Regions from separate parts of the Herbaspirillum sp. C7C8 genome, predicted to be linked through region 2. Evidence: predicted binding sites of a transcription regulator. Region 2 holds the regulator's gene; each other region holds the start of a gene.
The links. Region 2 encodes LexA, which represses DNA repair genes until DNA is damaged. Its sites were predicted from a motif close to ACTGTATNNNNATACAGT; they were not measured.
Positions count from the first base shown of each region.

Region 1: a site for LexA is predicted at 1,291-1,308, ahead of ruvA (Holliday junction branch migration protein RuvA). Genes of this name have one in related genera too.
Region 3: a site for LexA is predicted at 1,901-1,918, ahead of HWE01_RS18410 (PA0069 family radical SAM protein). Genes of this name have one in related genera too.

Region 1 is NZ_JABXGG010000004.1:86,803-90,075, reverse strand. It holds gene ruvC (crossover junction endodeoxyribonuclease RuvC) at 1-312, shown strand, start outside; gene HWE01_RS06885 (DUF808 domain-containing protein) at 309-1,250, opposite strand; gene ruvA (Holliday junction branch migration protein RuvA) at 1,365-1,943, shown strand; gene ruvB (Holliday junction branch migration DNA helicase RuvB) at 1,976-3,031, shown strand; gene HWE01_RS06870 (2-keto-4-pentenoate hydratase) at 3,212-3,273, shown strand, end outside.
Region 2 is NZ_JABXGG010000005.1:101,219-104,491, forward strand. It holds gene HWE01_RS08380 (tetratricopeptide repeat protein) at 1-699, opposite strand, end outside; gene lexA (transcriptional repressor LexA) at 912-1,571, opposite strand; gene rpsF (30S ribosomal protein S6) at 1,900-2,265, shown strand; gene priB (primosomal replication protein N) at 2,287-2,586, shown strand; gene rpsR (30S ribosomal protein S18) at 2,641-2,925, shown strand; gene rplI (50S ribosomal protein L9) at 2,952-3,273, shown strand, end outside.
Region 3 is NZ_JABXGG010000017.1:61,949-65,221, forward strand. It holds gene HWE01_RS18405 (sigma-54-dependent Fis family transcriptional regulator) at 1-1,745, opposite strand, end outside; gene HWE01_RS18410 (PA0069 family radical SAM protein) at 1,934-3,178, shown strand; gene HWE01_RS18415 (leucine-rich repeat-containing protein kinase family protein) at 3,238-3,273, shown strand, end outside.

The DNA.
Region 1 (3,273 bases), on a different contig from region 2:
TTGCTGCTGGGGCAGGCGCGCGGCGCGGCCATTTGCGCGCTGGTGGCCGCCGACCTGGCAGTCGCTGAATATACGGCCCTGCAGGTCAAGCAAGCCGTAGCCGGCCATGGACGCGCCCAGAAAGCGCAGGTGCAGGAGATGGTGGCGCGGCTGCTGAAGCTGCCCGGCCTGCCGGGTACCGATGCCGCCGATGCGCTGGGCGTGGCGATCTGCCATGCGCATGGGGGAGGGGTCCTGTCGGACCTTGGCGCGCTGGCCCCGGCGCTGGCGCGCAAGGGCATCCGCATGCGCGGCGGGCGTCTGGTCGGTTAGGCTTGCTTTTTGAAGAGGGACAGCACGCGCTGCACCAGCTTCACGACTACCAGCACCACTGCACCGGCGACTATGCCGAAGACGGCATTCAAGACCGCCGGAGTGATCGCCCCGAGGGCCGGCCCGACTACCGCGATACCCTTCACGGCGTGCGCCGCCGCCTCGATGGCGTGATGCGCGAAGGGCAGGCCATGCGTCAGGATGCCGCCGCCGACCATGAACATGGCAATCGTGCCGATCACCGACAGGCTGCGCATCATCTTCGGTGCGGCCGCCAGGACGGCCCGTCCGATACCGGCCTTGAAGCGTCCCCAGGCGCTCGCGCCTGCGTGCTGCACCAGGTACAGGCCACCGTCATCGAGTTTGACGATACCGGCCACCAGCCCATACACGCCCGCCGTCATGATCAGTGCGATGCCCACCAGCACCGTGATCTGCTGCTGTAGCGGTGCACCGGCGACCGTGCCCAGTGTGATGGCGATGATCTCGGCTGAAAGGATGAAGTCGGTGCGCACGGCATCCTTGATCTTTTCCTGCTCGTAGACCAGCGGGTCGATGTCGTCGTCGGTCCTGGCGGCGACTTCATGATGTTCGTCATCATGCGGAAGATACTTGTGGGCCAGCTTCTCGAAGCCTTCGAAACAGAGGAAGGCACCGCCCAGCATCAGCAGCGGCGTCACCGCCCAGGGGATGAAGGCGCTGATGGCCAGCGCCGCCGGTACCAGGATGGCCTTGTTCTTCAACGAACCCTTGGCGACCGCCCAGACCACCGGCAGCTCCCGCTCGGCGCGTACGCCCGCGACCTGCTGGGCGTTGAGGGCCAGGTCGTCGCCCAGCACGCCAGCCGTCTTCTTGGCGGCCACCTTGGTCATCAGGGAAACGTCATCGAGCACGGTGGCGATGTCGTCAATCAATGCGAAGAAGGCGCTACCGGCCATGTTTTTCCTTTGTCTTCATCTGAGGGGAGGAGGCTTGGATACTGTTTATCCGAACAGTGCTGTATCATCGCGGGATTATCACAGAAGCTGCCTCCCACGCACATCCCTGACGCCATGATCGGTCGCCTCTCCGGAATTCTTCTAGAAAAAGTCCCCCCGAACCTGCTGGTCGACTGCCAGGGCGTCGGTTACGAAGTGGCCGTGCCCATGAGCACCTACTACAACCTGCCTGGCTTGGGCGAGAAGGTCACGCTGCTGACCCACCTGGCCATCCGCGAGGATGCGCACATCCTGTTCGGGTTTGGGACCGCCGAAGAACGCAATACGTTCAAGGAGCTCATCAAGATTTCCGGCGTGGGCGCGCGCACGGCGCTGTCCATCCTTTCCGGCATGTCGGTGGCCGACTTGGCCCAGGCCGTGACCCTGCAGGAAGCCGGCCGCCTGACCCGGGTGCCCGGCATCGGCAAGAAGACCGCCGAACGATTGCTGCTGGAACTGAAAGGCAAGCTCGGCGCCGATCTGGGCGCGGTGGCCGGCGTGGTCCACAGCGATGCCTCGGCCGACATCCTCAACGCCTTGCTGGCACTGGGCTATTCGGACAAGGAAGCGGCCCTGGCCATGAAGCAGGTGCCCAAGGACAGCAGCGTCTCGGACGGCATCAAGCTGGCCCTGAAGGCGCTCTCCAAGGGCTGATGCACAGGCAAAAGGCAGACAAGGATCAGAGCATGAGCATCCAGACCGACGATTTCTCCGAACAGCGCATCATCTCCGCCACTCCGGCTTCGGCCAACGAGGAAGCCATCGAGCGCGCCCTGCGGCCCAAGCAGCTGGACGAATACGTCGGCCAGGAAAAGGTGCGTGCCCAGCTCGAAATCTTCATCTCGGCCGCCCGCAAGCGCGGCGAGCCGCTCGACCACACCCTGCTGTTCGGCCCGCCCGGCCTGGGCAAGACCACCATGGCCCACATCATCGCCCGCGAAATGGGCGTGAACCTGCGCCAGACCTCAGGCCCCGTGCTGGAGCGCGCCGGCGACCTGGCCGCGCTGCTCACCAATCTCGAAGCCAATGACGTGCTCTTCATCGACGAGATCCACCGCATGTCGCCGGTGGTGGAGGAAATCCTCTACCCGGCACTGGAGGATTATCAGATCGACATCATGATCGGCGAAGGCCCGGCCGCCCGTTCGGTGCGCCTGGACCTGCAGCCTTTCACGCTGGTGGGTGCTACCACCCGTGCGGGCATGCTGACCAATCCGCTGCGTGACCGCTTCGGTATCGTCGCCCGGCTGGAGTTCTATACCCCGCCCGAGCTGGCCCGCATCGTGACCCGCAGCGCCGGCTTGCTCAACGCCCCCATCGTCGAGGAAGGCGCGCTGGAAATCGCCCGCCGCAGCCGTGGTACGCCGCGTATCGCCAACCGCCTGCTGCGCCGCGTGCGCGACTATGCCGAGGTCAAGGGCGAAGGCCGCATCACCCGCGAAATGGCCGATGCCGCCCTGGTGATGCTGGACGTGGACCCGGTCGGGTTCGACCTGATGGACCGCAAGCTGCTGGAGGCGGTGCTGTTCAAGTTCGGCGGCGGCCCGGTCGGGCTGGACAACCTGGCGGCCGCCATCGGTGAGGAACGCGACACCATCGAAGACGTGCTGGAACCCTACCTGATCCAGCAGGGCTACCTGCAGCGCACCCCGCGCGGGCGCATCGCTACCGGCGCGGCTTACCAGCACTTCGGCGTGACCGCACCGCAAACCGGTCCGAATGGTGAGCTCTGGGGCGGCTGAGCTCGGCCATTCTCAAGCTGGACAGGACTGTTGCAGCCAATGGAAAACAGCATGACGCGCAGCAGCACGATCTGATGAAATTTTTGTCAGATCTCGTATAAAAGCGAGTTTTTGCTTGTGCAAAAATTAATCGTCATCGACAATGGATAGCTATTCACTATCTTTCGATGTGAGCCCTCCATGCTAATGTCGAGCCAAGCCCTTCGATACGCGCATCAGCTGCTGGATGCCCGCGCCCAGTC
Region 2 (3,273 bases):
CTGGGCATAGGTGTCTTGAGGGTCGAGCAGGATGGCCGTCTTGAGCGATTCCAGTGCTTCCTTGTACATCTCCATGCCGTAAAACGCCTCGCCCAAGGCGGTATGTCCGGGTGCGAAACTGATGTCCAGTTCCAGCGATTTGAGAATCGTGGCCACCGCCTCCTGGTAGCGTTTGGCCTCGACCAGGGCGCGACCGAGGTGGGACAGGGGGCCGGGGGCATCCGGCTCCCGTTTGACCGCGTCCTCGAAGTAGGCAATGGAGGCTTCCGGGTCATTCTTTTCGTGCAGCGCATTGGCCAGGCCGATGCGTGCTGCCCGGTTTTCCCGGTCCAGCGAGATGGCCTGCTCGTACAGCTTGATGGCCTCGTCCACCCGGTCCTGTGCCAGCACGGCGGCGGCCAGGTTGCTGAGGTATTCGGCATTGGCGGGATCGGCCGCAAAGGCCTTGCGCAAATAGTGCTCAGCCTCCGGGTGCAGGCCCTCCTGGGTGGCGATCAGGCCGCGCGCGTGATTGGCAAAGACCAGTTCAGGGTCGCGTTTGAGAACGGCCACGCAGATGGCCTTGGCTTGTTCGGTCTGGCGACTGTCCAGCAGATCGAGACTCTTGCGGACATCCAGCAGATCCTGCAGGTTGGCCTTGGCGGCGGCCGGGGCCGGAACGGGTTTGCCGTGCTTGTTGCTGCTCTTGCGCGTCGACATCGAAAGGGGTCCTCTTGGTTGGGCGCATCGCTGGCGCCGGACATAGCTATCCAGCAGACATGATATGCGCAACCCGTCACTTGCGAAGAGCTGAATAGAAAGCAAAAAACCTCCGTTTTAGGCGGAGGTTGATGCAGCAAGAGACGGCGCGCAGCCTGCTGGAGCGGCTTGCGGCCTGCTCGCCTGGTGCGGGGTGGTGGGCCGCCCCGGGCTCAGTTCCAGCTGCGCAGCAATCCGACGGCCAGTCCTTCGAGGGCGAACTGGTCTTCTTCCGGCTTGACGATGATGGGTTCGAATTCCGGATTCTCGGGGAAGAGGGTGATGACGCTGCCGGTCTTCTGATAGCGCTTGACCGTGACTTCATCGGCCAGGCGGGCCACCACGATCTGGCCGTTGCGCGCCTGATCGGCGCGGCGCACTGCCAGCAGATCGCCGTCGAGGATGCCGGCGTCGCGCATGGACATGCCGCGCACCTTGAGCAGGTAATCCGGCTTGGCCGGGAACATGGCCGGGTCGACCTGGTAGGTCTTTTCCACATGTTCCTGGGCGAGGATGGGCGAACCCGCCGCCACCCGTCCGATCAGTGGCAGGCTCAGCTGCATCAGCGCCGGATGGGGCAGGGCCATTTGTCGTGCTGCCACGGATCCTGGGAGTGCGCCGGACTCGCGCAGGCGGATGCCGCGCGAGGTGCCGGGAGAAATCTCGATGGCCCCCTTGCGGGCCAGGGCCTGCAGATGCTCTTCGGCCGCATTGGCGGAGCGAAAGCCCAATTCGGCGGCGATCTCTGCGCGCGTGGGAGGGAAGCCGGTGTTCTCGATGGCGTTCTTGATCAGGTTCAGGATCTGTTCCTGGCGCGCAGTCAGTTTGAGCATGGGGGTGGCCTTTCTCGGAGGGAAGGCTGTCTGGATGAACAGTCTGTATTTTTATACAGGTACAATCCTTGTGTCAACGGCAACATGCACTTTGCGAGGCGGAAAAGGCAATCTTTCTCCTGCATATATATAGGCAGACACATGAGATTTGATGCCGCCAAGTCGGAAAGTGTGGCGCGCTGACCGCTCGATCTCACCGCCGGGGCGGCGTTTGTGGGCTCCGACATTGCCCTGGTGGGCGAAAGCTAGTATGATCTCTGGTTTTCTTCTTCCCACACCCGTCTTGACGCCGGGGTGGGCGTCTTCAATAAGTCCATAAGGAGTCTACATGCGTCATTATGAAATCGTATTTATCGTCCACCCGGACCAAAGCGAGCAAGTGCCGGCGATGATCGAGCGTTACAAGGGCATCGTCACCACCCGCGGCGGCAAGGTCCACCGTGTCGAAGATTGGGGCCGTCGTCAACTGGCCTACCAGATCCAGAAGCTGGCCAAGGCTCACTACGTCTGCCTGAACATCGAAGTCGACAGCGAAACGCTGGCTGAAATCGAAACCGGCTTCAAGTTCAACGACGCCGTCCTGCGCCACCTGACCGTCAAGATGAAGAAGGCCGAAACCGGTCCTTCCCCCATCCTGAAGGCAGTGCAGAAGGAAGACGCGGCCAAGAGCCGTACCGAAGCACCGGCAGCTTAAGCGCTGCGAACATCGCGGAGAGTGAACCAGTTTCAAGTCATCGCCAGCCTGGCAGAACGTGATGTTTTACGTTACACGCCGGCCGGTATCCCGATTGTCACTGCCAGGTTGCAGCATCAGTCGGAACAGATGGAAGCTGGCATGCAGCGTCAGGTCGAATTCGAGATCGCAGCGCTGGCAGCAGGAGAAATCTCCGGTGCGCTCAACAGGGCAGCGCTGGGGGAGGTCTTCCGGTTCACCGGCTTTCTGGCCCGCAGGAATCGCAACAGCAAGAGTGTCGTGTTTCATATCGTTGATTTTGGCCCGGTCGCGTCGGATTGAAGACGCAAGGTAGCCAAACAGACCTTACCCAATTTTTAGATACAGGAGCCAACCATGGCATTCGGTAAAAAGTTCGATAAAAGCAAGCTGAAAAACAAGCGTCAACAGCAAAACCCGCTGTTCAAGCGCAAGAAATTCTGCCGTTTCACCGCCGCTGGCGTTGAACAGGTCGATTACAAGGACGTGGACACCCTGAAGGACTTCGTCCAGGAAAACGGCAAGATCATGCCGGCACGCCTGACCGGTACCAAGGCCCACTACCAGCGTCAAGTTGACACCGCCATCAAGCGCGCGCGTTACCTGGCCCTGCTGCCGTACACCGATCTGCACAACGCCTAATCAGCGTCGAGAAATAGGAGAAAAACATGCAAGTCATTCTGTTGGAAAAAATCGTGAATCTCGGCGGTCTGGGTGATGTCGTGCGCGTCAAGGACGGTTTCGCACGCAACTTCCTGATCCCGCAACGCAAGGCCCGCCGCGCTACCGATGCAGCCATCGCTGAATTCGAAGCCAAGCGCGCCGAGCTGGAAAAGGCCGCTGCCGAGAAGCTGGCCGCCGCTCAAGCCCAAGGCGAAAAGCTGGCTGGCGCCACCGTGGAAGTCGCTCAGAAGGCCGGTGTTGACGGTCGTCTGTTCGGTTCCGTGACCAACTTCGACATCGCTGAAGCGCTGGGCAAGAAGGGCTTCG
Region 3 (3,273 bases), on a different contig from region 2:
AGGGCGGTGCGGATCAGGTTGGAGAGCTGCCGCAGATTGCCCGGCCAGCGGCTGGCCTGCAGCAGGGCCAGGGCCTGGGTATCGAAGCGCGGCGCGTCGGCGCCGCCTTCCTGCTCCAGAATGCGCTCGATCAGGCCGACCAGGTCGCTGCGTTCGCGCAGAGCTGGCAGCTTCACCTGCAGGCCGTTGATACGGTAGTACAGGTCTTCGCGGAAGGCATGACGCGCGGCCATCTCGCGCAGTGGCTGGTTGGTGGCGCACACCAGCGCGAAGTCCACCGGGATGACGCGCTGGCTGCCCAGGGGCGTCACCGCGCGTTCCTGCAAGACCCGCAGCAGGCGGCCTTGCAGGGCCAGCGGCATGTCGCCGATCTCATCGAGGAAGAGGGTGCCGCCCTGGGCCTGGGCGATCTTGCCCAGCGCTCCCTTGCGACGCGCACCGGTGAAGGCGCCGTCTTCATAGCCGAACAGTTCGGCCTCGATCAGATTCTCCGGAATGGCCGAGCAATTCACGGCCACGAAAGGCGCTGCGCCTGTCCGGGTTTGCGTGGCCCGCAAGCGCGCGCTCTCGCGGTGGATGGCCTGGGCCAGCCATTCCTTGCCGGTACCGGTCTCGCCGGTGATGAGGATGGGAATATCGCGGTCGATGACCTTGCGCAACTTGGCGATGAGGGCGCTCATGCGGGCGTCGCCGGTATCGAGTGCCTGCAGGCCGGGACGCGGCGGGCCTGCATGAGGCCGTGCAACGGGCGCCGGGCGGTCGGCGGGGATCGTGTGCGGCGTATCGATGATGGCTTCGCGCGCATTCTGAAAATGCTGGTCGCGCAGCCGCAGTTCGGCCCGTCCATGGATGCGGATGCCGTTGTGCAGGCACAGCTCCAGCAAGCCCGGGGCGGCCTTGCGATGGTGCTCGAACAGCAGCGACAGCGGTACCCCGAAGAGCGATGCGAAGGTATGCGATTGCAGCGCCGCCAGCGTCAGCCCCAACTGGAACTGCGCACTGCGGTTGGCCGCCAGGAAGCGTCCGCCCGGGGTGAAGCTGACGATGCCTTCGACCAGCGTGCCGACGAATTCGGCACGGCTGTGGAAGTGCAGGGTGATGCAATCGGGGAAGCTGCCGGCCAGCAGGTGGTTTTCTATCATCTGCGCCGACATGCGTACCAGCGCCATGGTGTGCTTGTGGAAGCTGCCGCATTCGCCGGAGACGTCCAGCACCCCCAGCACCTGGCCGCGATGGTCGAAGATGGGGGCGGCTGAACAGGTCAGGAAACGGTTGGCATCCAGATAGTGCTGCTGGGCATGTACGGTGGTCGGCTTCTGCTCGAACAGGGCCGTACCGATGGCATTGGTGCCACGCAATTGTTCCGACCAGCATCCACCCGGACCCAGCGCCACGCGGTCGGCCTTGGCCAGGAAATCGCTGTCGCCCAGGGTGTGCAGGATGGTACCTTCAGCGTCCGACAGGATCACCATGCTGTGGGTATTGCGGATCTGGTCGTAGAGGGTTTCCATGACCGGGCGGGCGTGGCCGGAGAGGGCCTGGTTGGCTTCCAGCGTCTGTGCCAGGTCGGCGCGCGAGAGCGCGTCCAGATCGGGGCGCTGGCCGCGCGTGATGCCGTAGGACGAGCTGCGCTGGTGCGAGCGTTCGATAGCCTGCAGATCCAGCAGCGCATCGGCGCCGGACTGCACCAGGGGCGAGGCGCCCAGCAATGCACCGGCAGCGCGCCGGTTTGCCTGGTATTGCATCCTTGTCTCCTTGGGACCTCGGGTGGTCCTTGTTCCCCCTTTGTGGTCGCTTTCTTCGCTGATGGGAAGCTGAGGGTGAACAAGCATAACCGATTAATGCGGCACCCGGACAAATTGAAACAGCATTTGCAGTGCGCCCCAAGTGAAGGCAAAATACTGTTCATATATACAGTATCTTTGAGCTTGCCTTGGCTTCCTTCCCCAAATTCCCGCAGGGCATTGCCCGGCCTTTTCCTGACCAGCCTGCGCCTTCTGGCGAGGATGACGCCACCCTCACGCCGGAAACCTTCGTCCATCGCAACCAGGTCGCGCGCAAGGGTCGGGGAGCCGTCACCAATCTGCGCGGGCGCTACGAATCGGTGGCACGGGAAGAGTTCGATGATGGCTGGCAGGCGGTCAGTTTTGCCGCCGTCGAGCCGCTTGCAGCCGAGGTGATGGAGGATGACGAGCCGCCGCGCCTGAAGACCATCGTCACCGAGGAAGACGCGCGCTCCATCATCAGCCGCAACAGCTCGCCGGACCTGCCGTTCTCGCTCTCGCTCAATCCCTACCGGGGTTGTGAGCATGGCTGCATCTACTGCTTTGCACGGCCCTCGCACAGCTATCTGGGCCTCTCGCCCGGTCTGGATTTCGAAAGCCGGCTGGTCGCCAAGCGCAATGCGCCCGACCTGCTGCTGCGCGAACTGGCAAAGCCGTCCTATGAACCCGACACCATCACGGTGGGCATCAATACCGATGCCTACCAGCCCATCGAGCGCGAGCACCAACTGACCCGGCGCATCCTGCAGATCCTGCACGATTGCGAGAACCCGGTGGCGATGATTACCAAGTCCTCCCTGATCGAGCGCGACATCGACCTGCTGGCGCCCATGGCCGCCAAGGGGCAGGCCATCGTCGCGGTCACCATCACCACGCTCGATGCCGCCATTGCACGCACGCTGGAGCCGCGCGCGGCCAGCCCGGCGCGGCGGCTGCGGGTGATTCGTACCCTGGCCGAGGCGGGTATTCCGGTCAGCGTATCGATTGCCCCGGTGATTCCCTTCGTGACCGAACCAGACCTGGAGCGCGTGATGGAAGCCGCCGTCGACGCCGGTGCGCGGCAAGCGGGCTACATCGTGCTGCGCCTGCCGTGGGAAGTCAGCCCGCTGTTTCGGCAGTGGCTGCAGGCGCATTTCCCCGACCGGGCGGCGCGGGTGATGAACCGCATCCAGGACATGCGCAGCGGCAAGGATTACGACGCCGACTTCGCCACCCGCATGCGTGGCACCGGCGTCTGGGCCGACCTGCTGCACCAGCGTTTCGAGAAGGCCAGCCGGCGGCTCGGCATCGATCACCGCAACCGGGCCTTTGCCACGCTGGATGCCAGCCGTTTTCGGCGACCGCAGGCGAGGTCCGGCAGATCACCAGGCGATGCCCAGCTGGATCTGTTCTGAAGGGGCGGGCGGGCACTGGTAAACTCCGCGCTTTCTGACGTTTTTCTTCACCTCTCTGCATGCACACCCTGGAACAATTGCGCAGCGGCGCCCTG